Linked DNA regions of Kordia sp. SMS9. The protein of the gene in region 2 interacts with the protein of the main gene of each other region in a pairwise test. Links are inferred from orthologs where the notes say so. Each region holds a gene or a part of one and is shown on either strand. Other genes may lie near its edges.

What was found.
Region 1: the proteins of tsaE (region 2) and rlmB interact in binary tests that used the Escherichia coli proteins (3 or more experiments, as listed by UniProt). The link is inferred for Kordia sp. SMS9 from one-to-one orthologs.

The regions. Positions count from the first base shown.
Region 1 is NZ_CP031153.1:90,629-106,883, reverse strand. What follows is about bases 6,040-8,757. They hold rlmB (23S rRNA (guanosine(2251)-2'-O)-methyltransferase RlmB), read right to left. Parts: upstream 7,910-8,757; coding sequence 7,169-7,909; downstream 6,040-7,168. Other genes in these bases: KORDIASMS9_RS00435 (hypothetical protein), read right to left, coding at 7,977-8,757; KORDIASMS9_RS00445 (rhomboid family intramembrane serine protease), read left to right, coding at 6,407-7,168; KORDIASMS9_RS00450 (hypothetical protein), read right to left, coding at 6,040-6,239. Outside these bases: KORDIASMS9_RS00480 (YjjG family noncanonical pyrimidine nucleotidase), read left to right, coding at 1-280; KORDIASMS9_RS00475 (hypothetical protein), read left to right, coding at 452-1,006; KORDIASMS9_RS00470 (DUF5723 family protein), read left to right, coding at 1,021-2,448; KORDIASMS9_RS00465 (hypothetical protein), read left to right, coding at 2,516-3,334; KORDIASMS9_RS00460 (hypothetical protein), read left to right, coding at 3,380-3,940; KORDIASMS9_RS00455 (replication-associated recombination protein A), read right to left, coding at 3,963-5,240; more of KORDIASMS9_RS00450, read right to left, coding at 5,394-6,039; more of KORDIASMS9_RS00435, read right to left, coding at 8,758-8,861; KORDIASMS9_RS00430 (hypothetical protein), read right to left, coding at 8,877-9,692; KORDIASMS9_RS00425 (RagB/SusD family nutrient uptake outer membrane protein), read right to left, coding at 9,712-11,133; KORDIASMS9_RS00420 (SusC/RagA family TonB-linked outer membrane protein), read right to left, coding at 11,149-14,262; KORDIASMS9_RS00415 (hypothetical protein), read right to left, coding at 14,683-15,585; KORDIASMS9_RS00410 (SusD/RagB family nutrient-binding outer membrane lipoprotein), read right to left, coding at 15,597-16,255. UniProt on the Escherichia coli protein: Specifically methylates the ribose of guanosine 2251 in 23S rRNA.
Region 2 is NZ_CP031153.1:3,960,970-3,977,253, forward strand. Bases 1,583-4,329 are described here. They hold tsaE (tRNA (adenosine(37)-N6)-threonylcarbamoyltransferase complex ATPase subunit type 1 TsaE), read right to left. Parts: upstream 3,287-4,329; coding sequence 2,879-3,286; downstream 1,583-2,878. Other genes in these bases: KORDIASMS9_RS16805 (hypothetical protein), read right to left, coding at 1,583-1,752; KORDIASMS9_RS16810 (hypothetical protein), read right to left, coding at 1,998-2,588; KORDIASMS9_RS16820 (response regulator), read right to left, coding at 3,375-4,329. Outside these bases: KORDIASMS9_RS16795 (alanine dehydrogenase), read right to left, coding at 1-341; KORDIASMS9_RS16800 (hypothetical protein), read right to left, coding at 397-930; more of KORDIASMS9_RS16805, read right to left, coding at 1,195-1,582; more of KORDIASMS9_RS16820, read right to left, coding at 4,330-4,922; KORDIASMS9_RS16825 (HD domain-containing protein), read left to right, coding at 5,002-6,231; lpxD (UDP-3-O-(3-hydroxymyristoyl)glucosamine N-acyltransferase), read left to right, coding at 6,256-7,284; KORDIASMS9_RS16835 (bifunctional UDP-3-O-[3-hydroxymyristoyl] N-acetylglucosamine deacetylase/3-hydroxyacyl-ACP dehydratase), read left to right, coding at 7,277-8,698; lpxA (acyl-ACP--UDP-N-acetylglucosamine O-acyltransferase), read left to right, coding at 8,759-9,544; efp (elongation factor P), read left to right, coding at 9,555-10,121; KORDIASMS9_RS16850 (UDP-3-O-(3-hydroxymyristoyl)glucosamine N-acyltransferase), read left to right, coding at 10,183-11,127; sucD (succinate--CoA ligase subunit alpha), read left to right, coding at 11,227-12,099; KORDIASMS9_RS16860 (hypothetical protein), read left to right, coding at 12,228-12,482; KORDIASMS9_RS16865 (S9 family peptidase), read right to left, coding at 12,747-14,672; fabG (3-oxoacyl-[acyl-carrier-protein] reductase), read left to right, coding at 14,917-15,663; KORDIASMS9_RS16875 (hypothetical protein), read left to right, coding at 15,685-16,221; KORDIASMS9_RS16880 (hypothetical protein), read left to right, coding at 16,279-16,284. UniProt on the Escherichia coli protein: Required for the formation of a threonylcarbamoyl group on adenosine at position 37 (t(6)A37) in tRNAs that read codons beginning with adenine.

The DNA.
Region 1 (16,255 bases), 3.9 Mb from region 2 along the record:
AAAAATAAAAGCTTCTGGAATTTTATCCTACTTTGAACATATTGTGGATTCGGAAAGTGTGCATGTGAAAAAACCCAACCCAAAGATTTTTGAACATGCCTTAGATTTGGCAAACGTTGCTCCTGAAAACGCGATGATGATAGGAGATAGTTTGGAAGCTGATGTTTTAGGAGCATTAAAGGTACATATGAATGTGATTCATGTTGATTTTGACAAGAAATACACACATTTGCTCTGTCCTTTGGTACATGATTTGACTGAAATTGAAAAATATCTGTAATAAAACCGCAAAAGTGTCGTTTTTTTAAGAAACAGTTGTTATTAGAGAAAGAATCTTTTTTCTTTTCTTAGGTATTGAAAAATACTCCATTATTCAATGATTTCGCATAAACTTTTAGTACATTAAAAAAGTGTAAACGAATTCAATACATAAAACTAAATCGGTCGCGCTATGTTCAAAAAATTCTCTTTATTGCTAATGCTATGTGTGTTGGTTTCTTGTGTAGAAGATGTAGATTTTGAACAAGCAGAAGACATTGCCATTTCGCCCGTTGTAGAATCAAGTTTGATCTTTTTTGACTTTGATGCTTCCGAATTTTCAGAACCTACAGGAACTGCCATTGTTACCGTTGGTGACGATTTGGAGTTGGATGTTTTTAATGACGAGTTTCTGCGCGATAACCTAATACGAACTGAATTCTTTTTTGAAGTCACCAATTCTATTGATCGTACATTTCGAGCAGATATCATCATGTTTGATGAAAACGATCAAGTTACCTATGCGTTTGCAATTGATGTGATACCAGACGGCAATACTGAAGTCGTTACCACACATACTGAAATCTTTGAAGATGTGCTGCTAGAACAACTCAAAAGTACTGTACGACTTGAATTGGTGTTGAGTATGTTTCCAAGTGCCTCAGGAATTCCGTTAGATGATAACAGTCTTGGAGCTATTGGTATGCGTTCAAAAGCAACGCTTTTCTTTTTAATTGATAACGAATAATACGTGCGCAGTCTTTGAAAAAACTCAGTTTCATATTGCTATTATTTTCGTGTGTAATTGTTGCGCAAAACAAACAATTGCTCTATAATTTTACAGACATTCCGCAATCGTTGTTACTCAATCCTGGCGCGGAAGTAAACTACAAATGGCATGTAGGCGTTCCGTTGTTGTCACACATTCATGCAAGTGCTGGCGCTTCTGGCGTTACCGTGTATGATTTGTTTGCCGATAATGGTGTCAATTTTAATGAAAAGTTGCGTCGTGTGGTGTTTAATTTGGATCGAAATGATTATTTCACCATCAATCAACAATTGGAAATTTTGAGTGGCGGATTTGCGTATGGAAATTCGTATGCGCCCAATAAATATGTGTCTTTTGGTTTGTATCAAGAATTGGATGTTCATTTTTACTATCCGAGAGATTATGCAATTTTGGCGTATGAAGGAAATCAAAGTAATATTGGTCGCGAATTTGATTTGAGTGATTTGAATGGGAAAGGCGAATTGCTTTCGGTATTGCATGTTGGGCTTACAACCAAAGTGAATGAAAAGTGGACCTATGGTTTTCGTGGGAAAATCTATTCGAGTTTGCTCAATTTTAAATCGACCAATAACAGGGGAAGTTTCATCACTACAGAAGGAACCAATAACTTTTACGACCATACGTTTGATTTGGATTTAGAGCTCCAAACCTCTGGCTATGCGTCTTTAATTGATTTGGATAACGACGGACAAAACGATTGGAACCGAGAAGCAGTGAAAGAATTGCGCAAACGCGTACTTTTTGGTGGAAATTTAGGTTTGGGAGCCGATTTCGGATTTACATATCATCCCAAAGAACAATGGACAATCACGGGAAGCATACAAGATCTCGGCTTTATTTATCACACCAAAGATGTGGAAACCTATACCCTAAAAGGCGAATATACCTTTGAAGGTGTCAACCCGCTCTTTCCCAACAATGGTTCTGGACAAACGGCAGACGAATACTGGCAAGAAATTACGGATAATTTTGAAGATTTATTCGAATTAGATACCATTTCCAATAATTACATCGCTTGGCGTTCGCCAAAAATCAATGGTTCTGCATCGTATCGTTATGGAAAAAAAATGGACAAAGAATGCAATTGTACTGCGGATGATGGCGATTATTTAAACGAAGTTGGGATGCAATTATTTGCGATTGGACGTTCGCGCAGACCGCAATTGTCACTTTCTGCCTTTTATTACCGACGATTGTTTCCTTTTTTAAGTGGAAAAGTGACGTATACAGTAGATGGTTTTTCACGAACAAATATTGGAGTAGGATTGTCTTCACATATTGGAAATATCAACTTTTACATTATGGCAGATAATCTTTTGGAATATCAAAATTTGGCGCAATCTAATTACGCTTCTGTACAATTAGGCTTCAATTATGTCATTCCGATGGAGAAAAAGTAGCGTATTCCAATAAAATTCTTAATTTGGAGCATAATTATAGATAAACAAAACCTAATACCATACACAGATGAAACGTTTTTTGGCGAGTGTTCTTTTCCTTTTTATCACATGTTCTTGTTTTTCACAAGAATTGAATCAATATAAATATGTAGTTGTTCCGTATAAATTTGACTTTTTAAAAAAACACGATAAATACCGCGTAAATACGTTGGTGCGTCACTTATTTAAAAAAGAAGGTTTTGAGGTATTGTATGATAATGAAGATTTTCCTGCGGAATTAGGAAACGATCGCTGTATGGCTTTATACGCTGATATCAACAATGAGTCTAGTATTTTTATGACCAAAACGTCCATTGTTTTGCGCGATTGTTCCAATCAAATAGTGTTGGAAACACCTTTTGGACGTACTAAAGTGAAGGAATATGCAAAGGCGTATAATTTAACGATACGCAGTGCTTTTGAAGCGATTGAAGCTAAGAATTATTCTTATCAACCAAAGGAAAAGAAAGTTATTCCGCCACCACCACCGCCAGTAGTTGTCGAAGAAACTTCCGAGAAAGTGACAGTATCAGATCCAACATCTATGGAACCAGTTACGTTCAAAGAAGGAGATGAAGAAGTGGTAGAAGTTCAGGAAGTTGAGGAAAAAGAAATGGCAACTACTGAAAGTAAAAAAGATGTTTTGTATGCGCAACCAATTGAAAACGGCTATCAATTGGTAGATAGTACACCAAAAGTGGTGATGATTTTATTAAAATCGGGCGTTCCTAATGTGTATTTGGTCAAAGGGCAAGACGCTACGGTGTACAAAGAAAATGGCAAATGGATTTTGTCAAAAACGTCAGGCAACGGCACTAAAAAGAAGGTGTTGAATGTTAAGTTTTAAAGTATTTTTTGAAAAGGCAATAGTAAGTAATCAACTCTTTATGTAATGAAATATTTACACCTCTTTTTGCTATGTATATTTTTGTCGTGTACACAAAAAACGAGAACAACCTTAACTTCTTCCAAGAACACTGATGTACAAACGACTAAAAGTGAAAAGTTTATCAATCAAAATCTGTATGAATTTATTGGTGTTGATATCAATTCTAAAAAAGTACGGACATATAGTAAAGAGTTAGGCAAATTAGAAATTAGAGATTTCTCGAAAGAAAAAAAAGATTATGTATATGAAGACGATGGAATTCAAATTAGAATTGATAGTCTGGGTATTATTGATGTAATTTTTCTTAATAATTATAAAAAAGAGAGTTGGCAACACAAATCTTTTAAAGGGAAACTACCCTTTGGATTGCAGTATCGAGATACATTCAAGGAACTAAAAAATAAGATTGGAGAAGGTGATTTAGTTTTTTCTAGTGGGTTTTATGGCAGAACATTTGTTTGGACACTTCAAGATAGTTTAAAACTAGCAATTGAACTCGAATTATCTAGAAAAGATGATGATAAAATTGTCATACAACAATTAAGTTTACACAAAAAAGGATAAGTGTTGCAGTCATGATAGTACTTTAGTAATCATACTTATCTTTCCAGCGGTTTTTCAGGAAATCGCGGAGACTTTTTTCTCGTGGACTGCTTCCAGGATCATATATTTTTGTGTTGGAAATTTCATCAGGCAAGTATTCTTGTGCTACGAAATTATGATTGTAATCGTGTGAATATTTGTAATCTTCGCCATAGCCTAAATCTTTCATTAACTTTGTTGGCGCATTTCGCAAGTGTAACGGAACCGACAAATCGCCAGTTTCTTTGACTAAAGCTTGCGCTTTTTTAATTGCCATGTACGAAGCATTACTTTTAGCAGAAGTCGCTAAGTATACTGCACATTGACTCAAAATGATACGCGCTTCTGGATAGCCAATGATAGAAACTGCTTGAAACGTATTCGTAGCAATCACCAAAGCTGTTGGGTTGGCAATTCCGATGTCTTCACTCGCAGAAATAAGCATTCTCCGTGCAATAAACTTTACATCTTCGCCGCCTTCAATCATCCGTGCTAACCAATAGACAGCTCCATTAGGATCGCTTCCACGAATGGATTTGATAAATGCTGAAATAATGTCGTAATGTTGCTCGCCCGTTTTGTCATATAAAACCGTGTTTTTTTGCACACGACTTAGCACTAATTCATTTGTAATGGTGACTTCGTCAGTTCCTTCGGAGTTGATTAATAGTTCAAAAATATTCAATAGTTTTCGTGCGTCACCGCCAGAAAGTTTCAAAAGTGCTTCTGTTTCTTTGAGTGTAATTTGTTTCTTGGAAAGTGCTGTATCTTCTTTGATGGCGCGTTGTAGCAATTTTACCAAATCTTCTTTCCCGAAAGGATTCAATACATATACTTGACAGCGCGACAATAATGCAGGAATGACTTCAAAGCTGGGGTTTTCGGTCGTAGCTCCAATTAATGTTACCCAACCTTTTTCAACGGCTCCTAACAACGAATCTTGCTGCGATTTGCTGAATCTGTGAATTTCATCAATAAAAAGAATTGGGTTTTTGGTGGTAAATAAACCATTGTCTTGTTTTGCTCGCTGAATGACTTCCCGAACTTCTTTTACTCCAGAACTAATCGCGCTAAGCGTATAAAAAGGTCTATCCGAAGTGGTGGCAATAATATTTGCCAGCGTTGTTTTGCCTGTTCCTGGCGGTCCCCAAAGCAGGAGCGAAGGAATGATTCCTTGTTGTATTTGGCGTGTAAGCACACCAGTTTCTCCAACCAAATGTTCTTGGCTGATGTAGTCTTCTAATGTTTTTGGACGAATGCGTTCAGCTAGTGGTTCACTCATGCTGTAAAAATAAGGCAATTATCCAAACTATGCATTAGAAGTATCCAGAAGATATTGCAACTACAAAAAAACAAGTTACTCGATAATCGAGATTTAAATGCTCCGATGCTTTCCCCGAAGTAGTTGACTGATGTGCTTTTTTAAATTATGATGCTATCTGCGTACGCCTGAAGATTTCTTTTTGGCGTGTTTTATTGCGCATCCTAAATCTCTTCCATCTAAGATACCGCCGCAATCTCCACCTACTATAAAACCTCCAACGTCAGCTCCAGCTCTTTTTATACCACGCCAGATATCACCAAAAATACCTTTTTGTATTGGCGATATGGTATTGCCGTTTCTAGTAGCTGGATTTAATTGTGTTAAGCGATAGTTCCACGAATGAGCGCTATTAAGTGTTGCAGTGACCCAATAGCTGTAACTATTTTTGGCAATGCTACATGCTCCTAAAATAGTAGCCGCATAATTTCCAGTTTTTGCAACAGGATCATATATTATCGTGTAATTGTTGAAGACAAAATTTTCAAGAGCTTCAATTTCGGCAGTAAATTCTTGAATGCTTTTATAGGAATTATTCTGAAGAGAAACTGCATTGTCAAAAATGGTAAAGAGCATATCCGTTAGTGGTACTTCTTGTGGTGTGATGACATTCATATTTACAAGAATACTGGAAGCACTGTTCATGTTTTCCTGTAGCTGTTCTATCATGTCCATTTGTGTTTCATGTGTTTGCCAATCATTGCATTGGCAAGAATTATCCAAATAGGCATCGGTATACGTATCAGCAAAGTAGAAAATATCTTCCAAAGATGCAGTATTAAAGTTTGGCATCGTAGCAATATGATCCATCGCTAGGTTATGAGATATGCCATAATTGTCAAAATCATATAAGGTTTTCACATTATTTCCTTGAATGATTTTATCGCTTGTATTTTCTTCGGGACTACACGAAAAAAGTAAAAGCAATAGTAAAACTGTAAGTGTTGATTGTGTTTTCATGGTGTTGGTTTTTTAAGTTGTATTTAAGTTAGTTATTAATAATCAGATAGTTATATGCGTTCGCCATAGTATTTTTGAGGAAAAACCTTAATAATAGCAACAGAATCGTGGCTATGACAATTTTTCATGCAAACGAATCTTGGCTAATTTTTTGACTAATAACTGCTATGAGTTCTAAAAAACACCCTTTTATTTTCACACCAGCAGTGGTGTTACTTCCATTTATTTTTATTTTTTCAATTTGGTTGGTGTATTGGAGTGAAGTACGTTTTGGATTTCGTTTCAATGATTACGGCGTGTACCCAAGAACATTAAAAGGCTTGCGCGGTGTCATTTTTAGCCCATTTATTCACGGAAGTTTGAATCATTTGTGGAATAATACCATTCCGTTGTTTTTACTCAGTGCGGCTGTTATTTATTTTTACAGATCGCAACGTTGGACTATTTTTATTGTGGGGTTGTTCGGTTCAGGAATCATCACATGGTTGATAGGAAGAGAAGCCAATCATATTGGTGCCAGTGGTTTTATTTATGTGTTGATGAGTTTTATCTTTTTCAAGGGAATTATTACAGGATATTATCGTTTTGTGGCAGTTTCATTGATCATTATGTTTGTATATGGCGGAATGTTGTGGTATTTGTTTCCGATAGAACCACATATTTCTTGGGAAGGGCATCTGGGAGGATTCATCACAGGATTTTTATTGGCAGTTTTTCTTCCTGTCGTGTATGCCAAAGAAACCTACGAATGGGAGAAAAAGGAGTTTGTGCCAGATGATGATCCATTTATGCGTCATTTTGATGAAAACGGAAATTTTATGGAAACATTACCTGAGGATGAAGCAGTAGTGGAGCAGCCTGTTTTGCAACCTACTATCAAAGTAAATTATATTTATGTAAGTAGCACGACATCTTCTGAGGAAGAATAATTAGTCCAAACGTTGTCGTACAATTTCATATAAAAACGCGCCACACGCCACAGAAACATTCAAGGAAGCAATTTCACCATACATAGGTAATTTTGCTTTGTGATCTACAATTTTTAGGATAGAGGGTGAAACGCCTTTTCCTTCAGAACCCATCACAATTGCTACTGGAACTGTAAAATTGACATCATATACGTTGTGTTCTGTTTTTTCAGTGGCTGCGACAATTTGTATGCCTGAACTTTGCAAATGGTAAATAGCATCTTTGATGTGATCTACTTTGCAAATTGGTATTTTAAAGATGGCACCTGCAGAAGTTTTTACGGCGTCTGCGTTAACAGGTGCGCCTCCTTTTTTCTGAATGATGATTCCATCAACTCCTGTGCATTCAGCGGTTCTAATAATGGCTCCAAAATTACGAACATCACTAAGTTGATCAAGAATTAGAAAGGTGGGTGTTTTTCCTGATTCTATGACAGATAACACTAGAGAATCAAGGTCATAAAATTCAACAGGAGAAATCAAGGCAATCACACCTTGATGATTCTTTTTTGTGAGTCTGTTTAGTTTTTCTGGTGGAACAAAGGATGTGCTGATTGCGTTTTTACGCAAAAGCTGGTCCAATTCATTAAATAAGTCACCTCTAAGCCCTTTTTGAATAAAAACCTTGTCAATGGTGCTACCAGAGTTTATCGCCTCTATAATAGCTCTTATACCAAAAATTTGTGTGTTATTACTTTGCATGGGGCAAATATAAAATAAAAAACCACCCAATTGGGTGGTTTTTAAGTATAATAGCGTTAATCTATGATTAATTCTTAGTCAAGCTAAAAGAAGCTGGGAATGGTCCTCCACAAGATGAATTTGGATCTTCTGTGTAAGGAATAGTAATTGTTTGATCACTACAAATATCCCATGGTACTCCAGCTGCATCTGTTGTAAAGATGTATGGGCCAGCAGCACTACATGCTAAACTTGGATCAACAACCTCTGCTAAGATAGCAACATTGTCCGTAGTAAATTCAATTACTACTTGCTCTAACTGTCCGTTAAACGCAGGCAAAGCTCCAACAGTAAAGATTCTTCTGTTAGGGTTTGTTGGATCAACTGCTAACGTTACTGTACCACCAGCAAAGTTTTCAGTTCCGTTTCCAGGTCCGATTGTTGCACTAACATCTGCTATTGTATAATCTCCAACATAGTAGTTGTTAGGAGTTATAGGAGGATTAGAACAAGGAATCGTAACCGTGTGTCTCAAAATACTTTCTTCACCGTTTCCTAAAGTGATTCCAGTTTTATCTACTGCTGTCATTACAATATCAAAAGATGTTACGAAATCTCTACCAATATTCATATTGATTAAATCAATAGAAATATTTGGAGATCTAGTGGTTTCTAATGGATCAATAAATAATGGCGCTGGTGTAGTATTTAGTACAAATTGTGTAAAATCACCTTGTACTGCTTCAAAAGAATAGCTAATGCTAAATCCTTCTGGATATACAGGAACTTCAATTGATACAGGAATTTGAAGGTTTGTCACAGTTTGTCCACTTGTAGTTGCAGCAGCTCTAAATTCTACCCAACCTGTTTCCGGATTGTCTTGGAATCTTGAAGTCTCCGAATCTGAGGCACAACTCGACATCACTATTGCAATAATGACCGTTGAGTATATTATTTTAAAAATATGTTTCATAATTATTAAAAATTATTATTGTTTAGTAAATCTATAAGTTGTGTCAGCTACAGCACCACAGTCTTCTTGTACATCATCTGCAAACGTTACAAAGAATACTGAATCATCATTTAAGTCGTACGTTTCGTTTGGTCCATCAGCAGGTCCAAACCAGTTAGCACCACTTGAACATGGACAGTTACTATTTTGTACAGGAACAACAATCTCTCCAGTAACACCTCCAACTAAGTCAAATGTAAATGTGTTAGGTGTACTACAATAATTAGGATAGTTAGCAGTATCAAAAGAACGTTGTGTAGAAGATACATAATTTACTTCTACAACTGTTCCTGTAGCTAATGTAGGACCATCAATCAATGCTGATGTTTGCTCAATTAGGTACTCTCCAGTTAATGGAGCTAATTCAAACGCACTAATTGTATGTATGTTCGTTGTTGTATTTCCTCCATCGTCAACAGTATCCAAGTTCAAAACAATTGTACTTGGTGTTAATCCTAGTGAAGCATCCGTAATAGTTACATCAAATGATGCAAAGTATGTGTTTGCAGGGATTGTAAATGATGTAGGAATAATATAGTTTTCTGCTGCTGCTGAAGATGATTCTTCACTTACAGATATCGTTACAGTTCTTTCAACAGTTGATTGTCTACTAGCATTGATTTCAATAGTAGTATTTACTGTCTGACCAGGAAATACACCAACGCTAGTTGAAGGGCTTCCCCAACTCACGAGCGTTTGCTGGCTTCCTTGATCGTATATTGGTGATTCTGTTTCCTCACATGAAGTAAGTAGAAAAAGAGCTCCAATAAATAATATTGCAAATTTTTTCATTTATATTTTTTTTAATTTATTAGTATCCAGAGTTTTGCTCCATATTAGGATTTGCATTGATTTCAGATTGAGGAATTGGGAATGTAAATTTCTCAGAAGAAACAGGCAATGAACATGGAACAGTTTCACAATCAACAGGAAGTCTTTCAACTCCTGTATTTAAAATATTTCTGTATCTCTTAATATCTAAATATCTGAAACCTTCGAAACATAATTCAATTCTTCTTTCAGCTTTGATGTTCGTAATAGCATCCGTTACTGAAGAATATGTAGCTACATTTTGTGTAGAACCAAATCTAGCAGTTCTAAGTGTACTGATATCAGCAGCAGCAGCAGCAAAATCAGGAGCTGCTTTTCTAGCATGTGCTTCTGCTCTAACTAAGTACATCTCAGAAAGTCTCATCGCTTTGTAATCGTTGATGTAGTTAGTATCAGCGTTTGGCGGATACTTCCCAATTACTAGTAAAGCTGGACTATCACCAGGATTACTTTCAGGATCTACATTTACAGCACGACGAATATCACCAGGAGAGAATGCTTGGAATAATCCGTTAGACATTTCCATAAAGCTACCACCTGTACCTGTAAAGATCCAGTTGAAAGCGATAGAAGCATTGTTTCCTTGTACATTATCAAATTTAAATATTACTTCAGTACTATCACCGTCTCCAGCAAACATAGCAGCATATTGTGTTTGATTTGCTAATGTATTGGTATTGATTAATTCAGTTGCATTTGCAATAGCGGTATTGTAATCACCAGTATATAATGCAATTCTAGCTCGTAAGAATGTAATGAATTCTTGTGTAGCATAATTAGGGTCTATTGCACTTGAAGGCATTAAACTTGCTGCTAATGTAAGATCATTTTCAATTTCTGTTAAATTTTCGCCAACAGTTTGTCTTGCTGGGAATCCAGAAGTAGCTACTACATTTTGATAATATACACCTAATGATGAATCATTCATCAAATCTTCTGCATAATACTCTAATAAGTTGAAGTGTAGATAAGCTCTAAATGCATACGCTTGAGCTAAGATGTTATCATAAGAAAACTCTTCTCCAACTCCAGGAGCAATAGTGCTAGCTGCAGCTAAAAGACGGTTAAAGTTGTTAATAGCGTTATATCTATCAGTCCATGTACCTTGATCACCACCTTGTGAATTTAAGATTTGGTTGATAGTAGCGATCTGTTGTCCACCATTGTCTACACCAACTTTACAATTGTCTGTAAAAATAGAGTTAAAGGCAAGTAAACTTCCTTGTCCACCGCCACGGTTAATACTATTGATGGATCCGCGAAGCCCGTTTTCTAAGTCAGATACACTTTGAAAAGCAGTCTCTTCCACTAAAGTGTCTACGGGAAAACGTTCTAATTGATCATCACAACTTACTGTAAATAGTAAGGTGACAATAATTGGTATTAGAAAATATTTTTTCATTTTATTTTTTATTTTTTAAAAGTTTAAGTCAAATCCTAAAGAGAATGTTCTTGGTACAGGATAGTCAAAGAATCCTCCAGATTGGTTACCTTCTGGGTCAAATCCTCTCCATTTAGTCCATGTAACTAGGTTAGTACCTTGTACAAAAACTCTTATTCCTGAAAAGACATTTGTTTTTTCTAAAATTTTAGAATCAACTGTGTATGATAAAGAAAGGTTTCTTAAACGTAAGAAAGATGCATCTTCAATGTAACGATCTCCAACTTCTGCACGTCCTTGGAAAGATAATCTAGGAATATCAGTTACTTGTCCTGGAGTTGTCCAAGCATTTAACATCGTAACAGATTGATTCGCAAATCCTGCTAACGAAGCATCTTCAACAATAGCTAAAGAACCATTTCGTCTCCATCTATCAGCAGCAAAAGAAAATAAAGCATTTAATGCAAAACCTTTGTATGAAATATCAGCTCCAAAACCTCCAGTATATGTTGGATCAAAGTTTTTATCTAAATACACTGCATTGCTTGGATCAAATACGTTTGTAATATTTCCGTCGATATCGTAGTAAAGTGGTTGACCATTTGAAGGATCTACACCAGCCCATCTTACGTCGAACCAAGTAAATGCTTGGCGACCTTCAGTTACACGAAGTGTGTTTCCTGTAAATCCAACTGGTAATTCTTCCACTCTGTTTTTGTTGTAGTTACCATTTGCACGAACAGTAATAGCCCAAGGGTTTGTTTGTGACTTTCTTAATACGTCATATGCAAGTTGTAAATCAACACCAGAGTTTCTCATACTACCGATGTTTGTAATTACTGTATTATACCCAGTTTGTGCAACAGATAAAGGCGCATCGTCTGAAAATAATCTATCTGTTAAGAAGTCATAGTAATCAAATTCACCAGATAATCTGTTATTCCAAAGTCCAAAACTTAAACCAACGTTCAATTGGTTTGTTGTTTCCCACTGAATTTCTTCATCAACTAATCCTCCTAAACCGTACCCAGTTCCTAACTGGTAACTTGTTGGATCAGCAAATACTGTTTGAAGTCCTTGATAACGTCCACCAACTGTTTGGTTACCTACAACTCCGTAACTAGCTCTAATTTTTAAAGCGTTGATAATATCAACATCGCTCATAAAATCTTCTCTGTCAATATTCCAACGACCAGCAACCGACCAGAATGTACCTGTAGGGTTTTTAGGGAAACGTGAAGTTTGGTCACGTCTAATTGTTCCAGAGAAACCATACTTACCATCATAATCTAAATCTAACGTACCAAAGATAGATGCTAATGCTAGTTCGCTTTCAGATGAAAATACAGTTGGCACATAGTTCAATGCAAGCTCTGTAGCAGCATCTAAAATTCCATCTCCGTTTTCGTCTTCACCTTCTTGTGTGTTACCACTAGTAAAACCAGCAGATGAAGTTGGTAATGCAGGATTCAAACCAAATGCTCTAAATCCAGCAGATTGAGTGTTTGAATAGTTGTACTCACCATAAAGAGAAGCAGATAAGCTCAATTTGTCAGTGATATCATTTTGGTATCTTAAATAAGCATTTAAGATGAAGTTAGCATCTCTAAAGTATGTTTCAGCTTGATCACCTTTTACTTCAGATCCTTGGTTAGGAGTAATTAAACCTCTAATACTTCCTGGAGCAGTAATTTGTAATAACTCAATATTCGTGTAGTCAATACCAATTTGTCCTCCAATAGTCAAGTTCTTTGCAAAGTTGTAATCTGCATTGATACTACCTACTGCTTTAAATTCAGTTTCTTGGTCAGTATTTAAACGTGCAGTGTTTAATGCTAAGAAAGGCGTGTTTAAGAATCCATTAGGATCTCCTACAGTACCATCATCATTTAAAGCTCCACTTCGTCTTGTACCGAAAATGTTTAAACTTCCGTCAGGATTGTATGGGCTCATGTATGGATTACCAATGTAAGGTACAATGAACGGGTTGTCTAACTGACCACCTGTGTTGTTTCCTCTGGCAGCATCTACAATAAAGTTACTTACCGAACGGTTCAACGTTAATGTAGTTCCATAGTTAAATTTCTTATTTTCAGAACTTCCATTAAAGTTATTTCTGAAAGAGAAACGTGTTAAATCACTACCTAAAGTAATACCTTCTTGCTTGAAGTATTGCATAGATGTATATGAACTTGTATTTTCATTACCTGTAGAAATACTTAATTCGTGTGAAACCGTAGTTCCTTGTTGGAAGAAAATATCTTCCCAATTAGTATTTGCTTGTCCAGCAATTCTAGCAATTTGCGCATCAGATTGACCATCACCAAATTGTGTACCTGGTAATAAATCTCTTTGCCAAGTTAAAAGCTGTGTAGTATTCATTACCTGAAATCTTGTTTTAGGCTTTACAGCTACACCATAAAGTGCTCTGTACTGAATGTTTACTCCAGATCCTTTCTTACCTTTTTTCGTTGTTACGATAACTACACCTCCAGCACCTCTGTTTCCATAAATTGCTGTAGCTGCCGCATCTTTTAAAACTGATAAAGTTTCGATGTCATTTTGGTTTAAACTTCTAAAGTTATCTTGATCTACTGGTACACCATCAATTACGAATAATGGCTCAATGTCTCCATTTAAAGATCCACGACCACGAATAATAATTGTTGCTGATTGACCAGGTTGACCAGAACCTGTGTTCACGTTAACCCCTGCCGCAGCACCTTGAAGTACTTGGTCTAAAGAGTTAATTGGAACCTGCTCAATTGTTGAACCATCAACTGTAGCAATAGAAGATGCTACTTTTGCACTGTTTACAGCTCCGCCATAAGCGACTACTGTTACAGCTTCTAAAGCTTCACCTTGTTTTAATTGCACATTGATAGTAGTAGACGTAACCTTGATTTCTTGAGCAGTATATCCTACATAACTAAATACAAGCGTTTGCCCGTTATTAGCTTGAATAGAATAATTTCCGTCGAAATCAGTAGTCTTTCCTGAAGTAGTACCTTTAATCGAAACAGTTGCTCCTGGTAACGGCATACCGGTGTCATCGGTAACTGTACCTGAGACAGTCTGTTGTTGTGCAAAGAGTATTTGCACAAATAACGCTAGGAATAGCGTTAGAATTCCACTAAACTTTGTTCTCATTTTTTTAATTTATTTGAATTAGCTATCGCCAAAAATCCTAATTATATGTTAATAATCCAATTTTTTTTTCTTAAAAATGCATTGATAGACTAAGTTTTTTTAAAAAATGAGGGTTATTTTATGCTTATTTATCAAGGTATAGGTGTAGAAATGAGGGCAATGCGTTGTGTTAAATCGTAAAATTATCAAAATGAGATAGTTTTGTTAAATAATTTAACGGATTGATAAGATTTTGATGAGAATGTGGTGACTTTTCAATTTTTTTGGTTTTTATAAAAGAAACTTTACAATTCAAAATTCAAGTTTGTGTAATGTTAGAAGACGATTTTATTTTTTGCTATTGACATAAAAAAAACTGCCTTCAAAACGTATTTGAAGGCAGTCTTTTATTTGGTATAGATTTATAATTTACATAACGATTTATTCATTACATAAGTTTAATGCTATTGGTCCAGCAGATGATCCTGCGGTTGCAGTTGCAACAGTACTTCCACTAGGTCCTGTAATTTGGAAAGACATTTCTCCCCAGAAATCACCATTAAAAACCCAGTCGCCACTAACTCCAGCAGGAATAGTGATTACTACAGTACCAGCACTTGATCCAGCAGTACATGCGTATCCTGGATCTTCATAAGGAGTACAAAGTCCAATTTCGAATACAGTTCCATCACTTAATGTAACTGTGATTCCAGGTCCACCACCACCGCTGGTAGTAGGCTGCCATCCATCACCATAAGAATCTTGCATATCAATTGTCCAGTCACCAGCAGGTAAAGTAGGTGAGTCACAAACTACTGTAGAAGCAAATGTGTGATCGGCAGATTGATTGTCAAAGTTAGCACTTACATCTGAAAATGTTCCTTGTGGATTTGTCAATGCCAATCTATAGTTGAAAGTATCACCACCTTCTAAAGCAGATGGATCGATTCCTAAAGCATTAATGATTGAAGCTCCATCAAAAGCCACACTTACTTCGGGATATCCTCCGTCAGAATTTGTAAAGCTAGATGATTCAATAGTAGCTAAAAGCGCTTCATCTGTAGTAAGGTTTTGTCCTGTAAGCCCTACATATACATCAACTCTCGTAACATCAGTTCCTCCAGAAGGAGAAATGATTTGATAGTCTTTTGAAAAGCTAGAACTGCTTGGGTCTAATTTATTTACGTTAGTTGATCCATTTGTTGCAAGTTCAGCAGCAAAAGGCACACCTGTGTTGATTAATTCATCAAAATCTACAGGCAACGTATCGTCGTCTTTACAACTATAAAATGCTATACAAACAGCACTTATAGCTACAATGGTTTTTAAAAATTTATTTTTCATAATTCTCTTTTTTATTGAATAAACTCAGCAGGATTGTTATCCCAAAATACTTGTACAGTAAGTCCAGGCTTCTGAGAGATGTTTATGTTTCTGTCAACTGTAACATTTGGATACAGGAATGATCTTGGAAACGAACCTGTACCTAATAAAGTAGGTTGTAAGTTTCCTGGAGCGCCAGTTCTTCTGTAAAGGTTGTAACCTTCTACACCGTTACCATACATAGCGATCCAGTATTCTTTACCAATGATGTCCATTCTATCGTCATCTGATGTAGCAGCCATGTATGATGCCATTACACCATTTACGTAGTCATCAATATCTGTTGCAGAAGCAGTGTTTGTAAAGTCTCCTGGATTAGGTAAGAATGAAGTTACTGTTGTTAAAGATGATCTAATTCCTTGCTCTAACATAGCGGCAGCATCATCAGAAGTACCTAAGTATAGTGCAGCTTCTGCTCTCATGAAGTATACAAATGAATCCATCATGATTGGCCAAATACCAGCTCCTTGTAATCCATCATTATCATCGATGGTGTCTGCATCATCATCATCATATCGACCTCCGACAGGATATACACCGAATGTTGTTCTTTTGTTGTTATCTGGTGGAATACCATCTGCATTTGCATGGTCTCTACCCCAATATCCATCACCTCGTCCAAATAAAGAAC
Region 2 (16,284 bases):
TGGTTCAGTAATTGTAATTCTTCTAGTGTTGGCGGTTCTACTTTTAGCACAATAGGGCAGGAGAATACCTTTTGCGTATCATTGGTAATTTCGGCGCCAGCTTCCGTATATTCTTTATCTGAAAAATTAGCTTCTTTTCCTGCGCAGCTTTCTATCAACACGCGATGTCCATGTGCTACAATTGCGGCAACTGCATCGGGAGTTAGGCAAACGCGTTTCTCTTGGTATGAGGTTTCTTTCGGAATTCCAATAAATAATTCTTTCTTATGTTTTAAGATTTCGAGCGTTTCTTCTTGCGGAAGTAATTGTTGTTTGGTGAAAGGTGATAAAGATTCAGCCATGAAGCATTACGATTGGTTAAAACATGAAGTTACAAATAAAAAAGAAGTTAAAAAACTAGTTATTATTTTCTTCTAGCAATTCTTTTTCTTTTCGTTCGTATTCGGCGAGTTCGGCGTCAATTTTCTGAAGGTCAATACCGTAAACATATTTATCGAAAAGTTTAATTCTAATAAAGTATACGATAGGAACTATAATCATCATAATAGGTATGACATAATAAATTTCAACTTCATCATGATATTCTAAATCATCATTCACTGCGCTATATAATTGAAAAACATACATAGCTATAGGTATCAAGATCACGTGGTACCACCAATCCCTACATGTAAAAAACCACAAAATGAGTAGCACTAATGGAACTATTTTACCCATAAAAATCCAAACTGCATAATCAACAGTTTTATAATGTTTGGCTTCATACGTAAATAAAAAAGTTTCCCATGTTTTTTCTTCAGGGAAACTTTGATATGAATAAAATATATAGGGTGTAATAGCAATTAATATTGCTATTATACTACCCGTTAGAAGGGCGAATGTGCCTATCTTTTTTGACTCCTTGTTCTGTTTCGTATGGGTTGTCTTCATCAGCAATGCTGTCTGGATTGCAAGATACAAATAAAATTGATGTAAAAGCGGCTAGTAAGTAAAAGTAAAATTTAGTTTTCATCTGATTAATTAGGTTATTTAGTTTAACGATGGTACAAACTTATTTAATAACCAACTAATTATCAGAAAAATAGCAATATATATTTTCTACGTACTTTTGTTAGTTTGGAGTGTTGTTAACAAGAGTCGTAGAAAATATATATTTTTGTATTTTTTACGTAAGTATTTTCGCGAATATACGAATTATTTTATGTCATTTTTGTGTTGCGATTCATTTTCCTTTCGATCATATTCATCCAATTCTGCTTCAATTTTCTTTAAATCTATGCCTAATACTAATTTATCAAACAGTTTTAACCTTATTAAGTAAACAATTGGAGTTATAACCATCATAATAGGTATTAGCCAGTAAATTTCAATTTCATCAATGTTAGCTTGGTTTTTATACAATGCATTGGTTAACTGAAAGGCATACATAGCCATCGGTATTAAAATTGCATGATACCACCAATGTTTACATGTCAAAAACCATAAGATAAACATTAAAAGAGGAACAATTTTACTTAGATATATCCAAAAGGATATGTATAAGTTTTTGTAGCCATTACTAGTTATTGTGAAAAAGGGTGTATCCCAAACTTTTCCTTCTGGAGAGTACTCATAAAGATAATACAAGAAAGGTGAACTTACAATGATTAAAATTATGATACTATCTACGATAAGTTTTTTTCTAACCGACCATGTTTTCAGTGATTTCACTTTTTTTAACTCCTTGTTCTGTTTCGTATGGGTTGTCTTCATCAGCAATACTATCTGGATTACAAGATACAAATAAAATTGACGATACGGCTGCTAATAGGTAAAGGTAGAATTTAGTTTTCATTTTAATTTAGATTATTTAGTTTAACGATGGGTCAAACTTATTGAATATCCAAATGTTACCTTTAAAAAAAGCATAATATATTTTCTATGTACTTTTGTTAGATTTATCTAAAATGAACGCAATACATAGAAAATAGTATATTAATTGTATTTCAATGAACTTCTTATTTTTTTACTTCTGTGGCAGAATTTAATTGTTCTAATTCCTTTCGCTCATATTCTTCTAATTCTGCATCTATCTTTTTTAAATCAATTCCGTGTACTAACTTATCCATTAATTTTATTCGTATTAAATAGACAAAGGGTATTACAATCATCATTATAGGAACTAACCAATAAATTTCAACCACATCTAAAATTCCTGATTTATTGTTTATTGCTGTAAATAATTGAAATCCAAACATAAACATTGGAATTAATAATACATGATACCACCATTTATTGCAAGTGAAAAACCATATAATCATCAATAATAAGGGGATAGCTTTACTCATGCTAACCCAAACGAGGGTTTTTACATCAGAATAATTGTTGTCTTTTAATGTGAAAAATGCGGTTTTCCATTCGTTAGTATCTTCTGGGACATATTCATATAATTGAAATAAATAAGGCGTTATTGCTATGATTACTACAATTATAGTATTAGAAATAATATTTCTCCTGTATGCAAACTTATTATTTTTTTTGCCCCGGAATGGATATTTTGTCCTTATCGATTCCTTCTTCTGTTTGGTATGGGTTATCTTCGTCTGCAATGCTATCTGGGTTACAAGACACAAATGTTACTGATGCTAATACGACTGCTGCGAATAAAAAGTTTCTTAATTTCATTTTGTTTTAGGTTTTAGTTTTACGATGTAGCAAACTTATTAACTAAAGCAATGATTTTCAGAAAATTACTATATTTTATTTTCTCCGTATTTTTATCAATTTTTCTATTTTGTATTCTATAAGAATTTTCATTCAATATAGTACAAAAGTCACGTATTTGTCAGTCTTTCTAGGTTTATTTTCAGGTTATAGTTTCTAGTTTTCGGTAAAATGTTCAATTTTTTAGGTGAATTGCGCGCAATTGTTCATTAATTTTGTCAATTCTCACTTTTGTAATTTCACTTGGCAATATATTTTCGATGCGTTCTGGCCATTCTATAAAGCACCAAGCATCGCTATACAAGTAATCTTCAATGCCAATATCATAGGCTTCTTCTTCATTTTCCATTCGGTAGCAATCAAAATGATATAAAATATCGGTCGGTGTGCGATATTCGTTTACAATAGAAAACGTCGGACTGCTAGTCAACTCATTTACACCAAGTTGCTTGGCTAGTACTTTGATAAGTGTGGTTTTTCCAACACCCATTTCTCCATGAAAGGCAATAATTTTATACTTAGATTCCGCTAAAATAGCTTTGGCAATCTCATCAATTTGAGAAAGATGGTATTCCTTTTTCACTCGAATTTTATTTTTGAGGCTTTCTCCAAATTTAGTAAAAAATCTCTAAATGCTAATAAAATCACTTGTTCAACCTTAATTTATGACATTATCTTGGCGATAAAACCGCAAACGGAATAATCATTTCTTCCAAAGAAACTCCTCCATGTTGGTAGGTGTTTCGGTAATAACTTACATAATGATTGTAATTGTTTGGATAGGCAAAAAATAAATCCGTCTTCGCAAAAATAAAGGAACTACTCATGTTAATTGCTGGCAAGTGAATGGTTCTCGGATCTTTAGCCGCCAAGACATCTTTTTGCTCGTATGTCAAACTTCTTCCTGTTTTGTAACGCAAATTCAAGCTGGTGTTTTTATCGCCCACAACTTTTGAAGGATGTTTTACATTGATGGTTCCGTGATCGGTCGTAATAATCAATTTGAAACCCAAACGCTGCGATTGCTGAATAATATCTAACAAAGGAGAATTTTTAAACCAACTCTGTGTCAACGAACGATAGGCTTTATCATTAGAAGCCAATTCCTTCACAACTTCCATTTCAGTCTTCGCGTGTGAGAGCATGTCTACGAAGTTATAAACCACAACTGTTAAATCATTATCTTTTTGCGATTTAAAGTTATCTGCGAGCTTCCTACCGCCTTTTAAGCTGGTGATTTTATGATATTCATGCTTGATGTTGAGTCCCAAACGCTTTAATTGCGCTTTTAAGAAATCATCTTCATGCAAATTCTTTCCACCTTCTTCGGTATCGTTTTTCCAGTATTCAGGATGTAATTTCTCCATGTCCGATGGCATCAATCCTGAAAAAATAGCATTTCGTGCGTATTGTGTCGCGGTTGGCAAAATGCTGACAAACGGTACTTCTTTCTCCTTTTTGTAATGTGTATTTACGATGGGTTCAAACGCTTTCCATTGATCGTAGCGTAAATTATCAACCACAACTAACAACGTCGGTTGCGCTTTGCTAATTTCAGGCACCACCAATTCACGAAACAAGGTGTGCGACATAATAGGCGCTTCTTCATTGCCAAACCAATCTGGGTAATTTTTATCAATAAATTTTCCAAATTGCACATTGGCTTCATTCTTTTGCGATTCCAAAATCTCAAACATTCCCGTATCTTCAATATCTTCTAACTGCAATTCCCAATAAATCAACTTTTGATACAACTCAATCCATTCTTCAATCGAATTCACCATCGACATGTCCATCGCAATCTTTCGAAACTCTTGTTGGTAATTGGAAGTCGTTTTCTCTGAAATCAAGCGTGAATGATCCAAATTCTTCTTCAAACTCAATAAAATCTGATTCGGATTCACAGGTTTTATCAAATAATCGGCAATCTTAGAGCCAATGGCTTCTTCCATGATATATTCTTCTTCACTTTTGGTAATCATCACGACAGGAAGGTTATTTTGCTTCTCTTTCAACTCTGCTAATGTTTCAATTCCTGTCAAACCTGGCATATTTTCATCCAAAAAGACAATATCGTAGCGATCTTCGTCAATCATTTCAATTGCTTCCGTTCCGCTTGTGCACGTGGTAACTTCGTAATTTTTTTTCTGTAAAAAGAGAATATGTGGCTTTAACAAATCAATCTCGTCATCAACCCAAAGAATTTTGAATGTACTCATGTAAATCTTATATTTTATAAATTGTTAGTAAGGTGTCTTGTATTGTGTTTATATTTGTGCTGATTCTAAAAACAAACTTTTGAATACTAGAAACAAGCTCAAAATTTTAAACGATCCAATTTACGGATTTATTACAATACCAAATCCGCTCATTTTCGACTTGATCGAGCATAAATACTTTCAACGCTTACGCAGAATTTCACAAATGGGCATGTCATATTTGGTCTATCCAGGAGCGCATCACACGCGTTTTCATCATGCGTTGGGCTGTATGCACTTAATGCAAAAAGCAGTTCAAGTACTTCGTTTTAAAGGTGTTGAGATTTCTCTTGAAGAAGAAAACGCCCTGCTTATTGCCATCTTACTACACGATATTGGTCACGGGCCATTTTCACACGCTATGGAACACAGTATTGTGAATAGTGTACATCACGAAGAAATTTCGTTGTTGCTCATGGAACGATTAAACACTGAATTTAACGGAAGTTTAACGCTTGCCATCGAAATATTTAAAGGAAACTATCCGAGAAAATTCATGTATCAGCTCATTTCTGGGCAAATTGACATGGACAGAGCCGATTATTTAAAACGCGATAGTTTTTACACAGGTGTTGCGGAAGGAAACATCAATTCAGAACGAATCATCACGATGTTAAGTGTGGTTGATGACGAATTGGTCATTGAAGAAAAAGGCATCTATTCGGTTGAAAAGTTTCTGGTAGCAAGACGATTAATGTATTGGCAAGTCTATTTGCACAAAACAAGTTTGGTCGCGGAACAATTGCTGATCAGAGTGTTGAAACGAGCGAAAGAATTGACCTTGCAAGGCGCGAATCTTCACGCAAGTGCGGCATTATCTTTTTTCATTCAGCATGAAATCTCTATTGAAGACTTTACTGATGAAGTATTAGATCGGTTTGCCCGATTAGACGATTACGATATTATTTCCGCCATGAAAGAATGGATGGAAGAAGACGATTTTGTGCTGTCCAATCTCTGCAAAATGATCATCAATCGCGATTTATTGCGCATCAAAATCAAAAACAAAAAAATCGCATCGAAAAAAATTCAGAACGAGACAAAAAATCTCATGGAAAAACACAACATTAGCAAGCAAGAAGCGGCGTATTTTGTGTTTTCGGGCGAAATTTTCAATCAAGCTTACAACACCACAAGTCAGAACATAAACATCTTACTAAAATCGGGAAAAATTCAAGATGTTGTCAAAGCTTCTGACCAATTAAACTTGAAAGCACTCTCAAAACCCGTGACAAAATATTATATATGTTACCCAAAAGACAAACTTTAGGACTTTTTTTATACTTTTGCGGGAATGAAGTTTACAGCGACACAAATAGCAGGTATTTTAGAAGGGGACATTATTGGGAATCCAGAAGCGGAAGTATCTAAACTTTCTAAAATAGAAGAAGGCACAGAAGGTTCTTTAACTTTCCTAGCAAATCCTAAATACACACAGTACATTTACAGTACACAAGCATCCATAACCATTGTAAATAAAGACTTTACTGTAGAAGAAGAACTAACGACTACGCTTATCAAAGTCGAAGACGCATACAAATCATTTTCCAAACTCCTAGAATATTACAACAAAGTAAAAATGAATAAAGTTGGTGTAGAACAACCGACGTTTATTTCAAATTCTGCTTCGTACGGAGAAGAATTGTATTTTGGAGCGTTCTCATACATGGGCGAAAATGTAAAAATTGGTGATTATGTAAAAGTATATCCAAACGCGTATATTGGCGACAATGTAACGATTGGAAACAACGTGATCATTTTTGCAGGAGCTAAAATATATTCGGAATCAGTCATTGGAGACAATTGTGTCATTCACAGTGGCGCTATTGTGGGCGCAGATGGTTTTGGCTTTGCGCCGAATGAAAAAGGAGAATACCAAAAAGTGCCACAAACAGGAAATGTAATTCTTGAAGCGCATGTAGATATTGGTGCCGGAACTACGATTGATCGTGCCACTTTAGGTTCTACAGTGATCAAAAGAGGTGTAAAGCTCGACAATCAAATTCAAATTGCACACAATGTAGAAATTGGAGAAAATACCGTTATTGCGGCACAAACAGGAATTGCCGGTTCTACCAAAATAGGGAAAAACTGTATGATCGGTGGACAAGTTGGAATCGTTGGTCACATAACCATTGGTGACAATGTTCGCATACAAGCGCAATCTGGAATTGGACGAAATGTAAAAGATGGAGAAACACTGCAAGGTTCTCCAGCACTAAATTACGGCGATTATAATAAATCGTATGTATACTTTAAAAACTTACCAAAACTTGCAAAAACAGTCAATCAACTCGAAAAAAAAATAAACGACAATGAGTGAAATTATTGTTAAACAAACGACCATTGCCAAAGAAGTTTCTTTAAAAGGCGTCGGATTACATACAGGAAAAGAAGTTACCTTAACCTTTAAGCCTGCACCAGAAAATCACGGATACACATTTGTCAGAGTGGATCTCGAAGGAAATCCAATCATTGAAGCAGATGCAAATTACGTAGTAAATACGCAACGCGGAACAGTTTTAGAAAAGCGCGGCGTCAAAATTCAAACCTGCGAACATGTCTTAGCGGCATTGGTAGGATTGGAAATTGACAACATAGTTATAGAATTAGATGCTTCTGAACCGCCAATTATGGATGGTTCGGCGAAATTCTTTTTAGAATCCTTGGAAGAAGCAGGAATCGTGGAACAAGAAAAACCACGCGAAGAATATATTGTCAAAGATGTCATTTCCTATATTGACGATGAAACAGGGAGCGAAATCACCATCATTCCATCGGATGAATACCAAGTAACAACGATGGTAGATTTTGGCACGAAAGTATTAGGAACGCAAAATGCTACCTTAAAACACATTTCTGACTTCAAAAAAGACATTGCAAGCTCCAGAACATTCAGTTTCTTACATGAATTGGAAATGTTATTAGAACACGGACTTATCAAAGGTGGCGACTTAAATAATGCGATCGTATACGTAGATAAAGAACTATCTCCAGAAACGATGGACAAACTGCGAGTTGCTTTTGGCAAAGATGACATTGCGGTAAAACCCAATGGAATACTTGACAATCTTACATTGCATCATCCTAACGAAGCCGCACGTCACAAATTACTAGATGTTATTGGCGATTTAGCTTTGGTAGGAACGCGCATTCGTGGAAAAGTCATCGCCAACAAACCAGGACACTTTGTAAATACACAATTTGCAAAAAAACTGTCCAAAATTATCAAAATAGAAAAGCGCAACAAAGTACCAAGTTACGATTTGCATCAAACGCCCTTAATGGACATCAATCAAATCATGACAATGTTGCCGCACAGGCCACCATTTTTACTCATCGACAAAATATTAGAATTATCTGATAGTCATGTGGTTGGTGTGAAAAATGTAACGATGAACGAACCATTTTTCGTTGGGCATTTCCCAGGAGCGCCCGTAATGCCCGGAGTTTTACAAGTAGAAGCCATGGCACAAACAGGAGGAATTCTCGTATTAAGTACAGTGCCAGATCCTGAAAACTACTTAACTTTCTTTATGAAGATTGACAAAGTAAAGTTCAAACAAAAAGTAGTTCCAGGAGATACACTCATATTCAAAGCCGATTTAATCACGCCAATTCGTAGAGGAATTTGTCACATGCAAGCGTATGCGTACGCCAATGGAAAACTCGTAGCAGAAGCAGAGTTGATGGCACAAATCGCACGTAAAAAAGAAGAAGACATTGTAAAAAAATAGCACTTCCAAAAAAAAGTGTAATTTACGATCAATTTCAAAATATAAATTAAAAAGTAGTAGATGAATCAACCTTTAGCATACGTTCATCCAGGTGCAAAAATTGCCAAAAATGTTGTTGTAGAACCTTTTACAACCATTCACAACAATGTCATCATTGGAGAAGGAACTTGGATTGGGTCCAACGTAACCATTATGGAAGGAGCACGAATTGGAAAAAACTGTAATATTTTTCCAGGTTCGGTAATCTCAGCACCACCACAAGATTTAAAATACCAAGGAGAAGATACCATTGCTGAAATAGGAGACAATACTACCATACGAGAATGTGTAACCATTAACAAAGGAACTACAGATCGTATGAAAACCAAAATTGGGAAAAACTGCCTCATCATGGCGTATTGCCACGTTGCACACGATTGTATTGTGGGTGATAACTGTATATTTTCGAATAACAGTACCTTGGCAGGACATATTACAGTAGGCGATTATGTCATCCTTGCGGGAATGACGGCCGTACACCAATTTTGTTCCATTGGAAATCATGCGTTTGTTACAGGCGGATCGTTGGTGCGAAAAGATGTGCCACCGTATGTAAAAGCTGCACGTGAACCATTATCGTATGTCGGAATCAATTCGGTTGGATTGCGCAGACGCGGATTCACCACCGAAAAAATACGAGAAATTCAAAACATTTTCAGAATTCTCTACCAAAAAAATTACAACAATACCCAAGCTGCTGAAATCATTGAAGCAGAAATGGCAGCCACTACTGAGCGCGATGAAATATTACAATTCATCAAAAACTCACACAGAGGAATCATGAAAGGATACATTACATCAAATTAAAAAATAAAACATGGCAAGTACTTCAGATATTCGCAAAGGATTGTGCATTCGTTACAACCACGACATCTTTAAAATCATAGAATTTTTACACGTAAAACCAGGAAAAGGACCAGCATTTGTGCGCACAAAACTAAAAAGTGTTACGACAGGGAAAGTGATAGACAATACATTTTCTGCGGGACACAAAATAGACGACGTACGTGTAGAAACACACACATTTCAATACTTATACAGTGATGGAGATACGTTTCACTTTATGAACACTTCTGATTACAACCAAATCACGCTTCAAAAATCTGCCTTAGATGCGCCAGATTTACTAAAAGAAGGTGAAAATGTAAAAATTCTGATCAATTCTGAAGACAGTCTGCCATTATCAGTAGACATGCCAGCAAGTGTTATTTTAGAAGTAACACACACAGAACCAGGCGTCAAAGGAAACACCGCAACCAATGCAACAAAACCTGCAACGGTTGAAACAGGCGCAAGGGTAAATGTACCTTTATTCATCAATGAAGGTGACAAAATTAAAATTGAAACAGAAAAAGGTTCCTATATGGAACGTATAAAAGAATAATAATTAAAAAAGCGCAATAATGTACATTGCGCTTTTTTTATGTAAAAATTAACACGAATACATGAAATTTCCTAGATTATACACACTAAAAGAAATTGCTGAAATCATTGACACATCGTTTGTGGGTGACGCATCCTTTCCAGTGCATGGAATGAATGAAATTCACGTTGTAGAAGCTGGTGATATCGTTTTTGTAGATCATCCAAAGTATTATGACAAAGCGTTGGAGTCGAAAGCAACAATTGTACTCATCAACAAAGAAGTGGACTGCCCAGAAGGAAAAGCACTCTTAATTTCGGAGGATCCTTTTCGAGATTTCAATGTGTTGACAAAACATTTTAGACCGTTTCAAAACTCGTCATCGCCCATTGCACCATCGGCGCGTATCGGAGAACGCACACTGATTCAGCCAAACTGTTTTATTGGAAATAATGTAACCATTGGAGACGACTGTCTGATTCACGCAAACGTAGCAATTTATGACAATACGGTTATCGGAAACAATGTCACTATTCATTCAGGGACAGTCTTGGGAGCAGATGCTTTCTATTATAAAAAACGTCCCGAAGGTTTTGATAAATTACGCTCTGGCGGAAGAGTTGTTATAGAAGATCATGTAGATTTAGGAGCATCATGTACTATTGACAAAGGTGTGACTGGCGATACGACGATCAAAGAAGGCACAAAAATAGACAATCAAGTACATGTGGGACACGATACTGTGATTGGAAAAAAATGTCTCATCGCATCACAAACAGGAATCGCAGGTTGTGTCGTCATCGAAGATGAAGTAACGATTTGGGGACAAGTAGGAATTACAAGCGGAATCACCATAGGAGCAAAGACCGTGATTTCGGCACAATCTGGAGTCAGCAAAGGCTTAGAAGGTGGAAAAAGCTACTTCGGAACTCCTGCAGATGATTTTAGAAAAAAATACAAAGAAATTGCGTCAATTCGTCAAATACCTGAATTGATTGCACGCATAGAAAAACTAGAAGACAAGTAGTTTATTTCTCTAAAAAAGTATTTATACATAAATCTCAAAAAATACTTTACAAATACTTTAGAAAAAACTATTTTTGTTCAGCCAAAAAACAAATATCAAATGAGCGTTTTAGTAAACAAAGATTCAAAAATAATTGTTCAAGGATTTACAGGAAGTGAAGGAACATTTCATGCAGGTCAAATGATTGCCTACGGAACTAACGTAGTTGGTGGTGTAACGCCAGGAAAAGGTGGACAAACACACCTTGACAAACCCGTTTTTAACACAGTTTCTGAAGCTGTGGAAAAAGTAGGAGCAGACACAACTATCATTTTTGTGCCGCCAGCATTTGCTGCCGATGCGATTATGGAAGCTGCCGATGCGGGAATTAAAGTAATCATCACGATCACGGAAGGAATTCCTGTAGCTGACATGACAAAAGTTGCTGCATACATTGAAAATAAAGACTGTCGTTTAGTAGGGCCTAACTGTCCAGGTGTCATTACGCCAGGAGAAGCAAAAGTTGGAATCATGCCAGGATTTGTTTTTAAAGAAGGTAAAGTAGGAATTGTTTCTAAATCAGGAACGTTGACATACGAAGCTGCGGATCAAGTAGTAAAACAAGGATTAGGAATTACGACTGCGATCGGAATTGGTGGAGATCCAATCATTGGAACTACCACAAAAGAAGCGGTTGAATTATTAATCAACGATTCTGAAACTGAATGTGTCGTAATGATCGGTGAAATTGGTGGACAATTAGAAGCAGATGCGGCTAAATGGTACCAAGCAAGCGGAAGCAAAAAGCCAGTTGTTGGTTTTATTGCAGGAGAAACCGCACCCGCAGGACGTACCATGGGACATGCAGGAGCAATTGTTGGGGGAGCTGATGATACAGCAGAAGCAAAGAAGAGAATTATGCGCGAATGTGGAATTCATGTAGTAGATTCGCCAGCAGAAATTGGAAAGAAAGTAGCAGAAGTAATGGCGTAAGTTCATTTCTCATACATATACAAAGCGCATTGCCAAACTATTGATAATGCGCTTTTTTTTGATAATACTTTTGTGTTACAGATTTTATTTGTAAATTAAGTAAGAAATTTAATATAAATAAAACTACCATGAAAAAAAGAAATTTAAAAAGTCTAGCATTAAACAAGAAATCCATTTCTAAATTAGGAATCCAAAACGGAATTGTCGGCGGATTTAAAACAGAATCATGTCCAGACGCAGGAATTTGTTGTCCAACACATGACTCAGCGTGTCCGACACATGATTGTACTGGAGGAGGAACTACGAATCCACCAGGCACACAAACCTGTAATCTTGCATGCAACCAAGAAACAATTTCTTGTCCAGGTGCTGGAATTTGCTAAGTAACACTAGTTTTCTAAAAAGTTGACAAGTTTCGTTTTTTAAAAGGTTAAATTGTTAAAAAACAATTACTTATAAGTAAAACTATTGCTTATGATTTATAAATTCAAAGAACGATTCCTTTTAAAAGTAAACTTAGACATGTACTTTTAACTTGTTATTTGTTTAGTAATTCTTTTACTAATGAAATAACAACCATGAAAAAAGTAAAGAAGCTGCCTCATAATTTGAGACAGCTTCTTTTAGTATATTCCGTAATAAAAAAATTATCCTTTCACTTTGGTACGCATATTTTCATTTAAAAATGTGATCATAGAATTGTAAAAATCAAAACGATTTTCTTCATTTCTAAATCCGTGACCTTCATTTTCTTTCAGCATATATTCGACAGTCACACCATTATCACGCAATGCTTTTACCATTTGATCAGATTCTGCCTGAACTACACGTGGATCGTTTGCTCCTTGTGCCACAAATAATGCTGCTTTAATCTTATCTACATGAAACACAGGACTATTTTGTCTCATCATAATGCTATCTTTCGTATTTGGATCGCCCACCATTTCGTATAACATTTTCTTATAAGGTTCCCAATATGGAGGAATGGTTTCCATAAACGTGAATAAGTTTGAAACACCTACGTAATCAACCGCTGCTGCATATAAATCGGGCGTGTTGGTAATTCCTGCTAGTGTCGCATAACCACCGTAACTTCCGCCGTAAATCGCGATTCTATCTTTATCAGCAATGCCTTCTTTAATCAGCCATTGTACACCATCGGTAATATCGTTTTGCATTTCCTGTCCCCATTTCTTAAAAGAACTTTCCCAAAACTTCTTTCCATAACCCGTAGAACCTCTAAAATTCATTTGTAAAACCGCAAAACCTCTGTTTGCTAAAAACTGTACTTCTGGATTGAATCCCCAATTATCACGCGCCCAAGGACCACCATGCGGATTTACCACCACAGGCAAGTTCTCAGCTTTTACACCAACCGGTAAGGTTAAATATCCGTGAATCGTTAAGCCATCTCTAGATGTGTAGGAGATAGGTTTCATACTTGCCATGTGTTCAGCATTGATCCAAGGACTTAAATCTGCCAAATGCTTTAAATCTTCTGTTGTTGTATCATAAAAATAATACGTTCCTCGTGTTTTATCGTTTCCAACATAGATTAAAAATTTGTCTTCACTTTTATTGCTTGATGCGATATAATATGTGTTGTCTGCACCTAATTTTTCCTCTAACATCTTAAAAAGATTCTCGGCGTCTTTATCTAAAAACTTTCTGTTAAGTTTTGCTCTTGTATAGTTGATGAAAGTAGGCACTTTTCTTTTTGGAGAATATGAAATACCGCTTACATCCACTTCGGTATCCATAAAAATTTCTTCAATTTCTTTATTTTCTTTCAAATCGTATTTTACAACAGCGGCTTTGTCTCTTCCTAAGTTAGAAACGGCATACACAACATCTCCATTGTCAAAATCAAAATACTGAGGCGCTAACGTTTGCTTAAAATTTGTTGTCATTACTTCTTTAAATGGAGCATCTTCCGTTGGTCTATACAATATGGTATTATCTACACCGTTGGTCATGTACGCCAAACGCAATTTTCCATCATGATCAGTTTGCCAACCCGTAATATTTCCAGGGTTTTCGTATAATATTTCCAATGCTCCCGTATTGATGTTCAAGCGATACGGATCATAAACTTGTGGAATTCTTTTGTTCAATCCAACAATCATTTCGGCTTCATTTTCATCAAGCGAATCAATAATTTCGCATCGAACACCCTCAAAAGGTGTCAAATCTTTTTCGTTGGTTCCATCTTTATTTACGGCAAAAATGTGAAAATTTTCATTTCCGCCTTTATCTCTTGCGTATACCAATCGGTCGTTATTTGCCCAGAAATATCCTGCAAGGTCACGATCTTCAACGCTAGTAACTCGTATAACGTCGTCACTTCCTATTTTTTGTACGTGAATGTTCATTCGGTCTTTATATGGCGCTAAGTAGGCCAAATATTCACCGTTTGGAGATAAATTAAACGATGTTTTTTCAGAATTCTTAAAAAAATCTTTAACAGAAATTTTTGGAGCGGGTTTCATTTCTACAAGTTCAGGTTGTTTTTTGGTTTCCTCGGTACATGCCATAAAAAGCATCACTAAAGAAAAAAGCAGTAGTTTTCTCATGATTTTGTTTTTTGTATGATATCCTTATATGACGAAAAATGGAATGTCTTGTTACACTATTTGAAACATTTTTATAAAATTAGCGGTAACTCTTAGTTTTTTATGATAAATTTATAACCTATTCAATGTGAAATTAATAACATTGAATCCCTTGATTATTTTATAAAGAATCCTAAAACGAACTATTGCAAACCTAACTATTCTAAGTATATTTGAATCAAATAAAATCAACCAATACATACGTATGAAATTACTAGAAGGCAAAACAGCCATCATTACAGGCGCGAGTAGAGGAATAGGTAAAGGAATAGCACAAGTATTTGCGGCACATGGCGCAAATGTTGCGTTTACATACAGTTCTTCCGTAGAAGCTGCCAATGAATTAGAAAAAGAACTAAACGGATTAGGCATAAAAGCGAAAGGATATCAAAGCAATGCAGCCGATTTTCAACAAGCACAAGAGTTAGCCGCAGAAGTATTAAAAGACTTTGGCTCGATTGATGTATTAATCAATAATGCAGGAATCACGAAAGATAATTTGTTGATGCGTATTTCAGAGGAAGATTTTGACAAAGTAATAGAAGTCAACCTAAAGTCCGTTTTCAACATGACCAAAGCGGTACAACGCACCATGTTAAAACAACGAAAAGGATCTATTATAAACATGAGTTCTGTAGTTGGAGTCAAAGGAAATGCTGGGCAAACAAATTACGCCGCTTCCAAAGCAGGAATTATTGGTTTTTCAAAATCGGTAGCGTTGGAATTGGGATCCAGAAATATTCGTAGCAACGTGATTGCACCAGGTTTTATAGAAACAGAAATGACAGGAAAATTGCCTGAAGATGTCGTAAAAGGTTGGAGAGCCGCAATTCCGTTAAAAAGAGGAGGAACACCCGAAGATGTAGCCAATACCTGTGTGTTTCTTGCAAGCGATATGTCAGCATACATCACTGGGCAAGTGCTCAATGTGGATGGCGGCATGTTAACATAGAAAATCACTAATACAAACAATATGAAAAAAGCACTTCTTTTAATGACAGTTTTCTTGCTGTCAATCAACGCTGTAAACGCTCAAGATTGGGAAAAGTATAAAGCAGAAGACTTAGAATTTGTTGCGTACTATCCTGCTGAACCAAAAAGAACAGTACAAAAAGTATCAACAGCTGTCGGAGAATTAGACATGCACATGATTATGTATGCACCAACTTCTGGCGATGACAATGCGGTATATTCTGTAATTCGCTCAGACTATCCCGAAGAACAATTCAAAAATGCAGATGATGACTATAATGCTTCTGTTTTAGATGGAGCTGTAAAAGGAGCGGTTTCTAATGTAAAAGGCTTTTTAAACTTTGATCATCCTGTTAAATTCAATGGATACCCAGGCAGAAGCATCAAAATTCAAATGGAAGGCGGTTTTATTTACATCAATGCGTATCTCGTAGAAAACTCAATGTTCATTACGCAAGTAATTTGCACGGCAGATAAAGACCATAATGATAGTATTTATCGCTTTCTAAAATCTTTTGAACTTATAAAAACAAAGTAAATATTAATAATGAAGAATAATTTTTTATCGTTATGCTTTTTTCTATGCTTTATAACGATGACA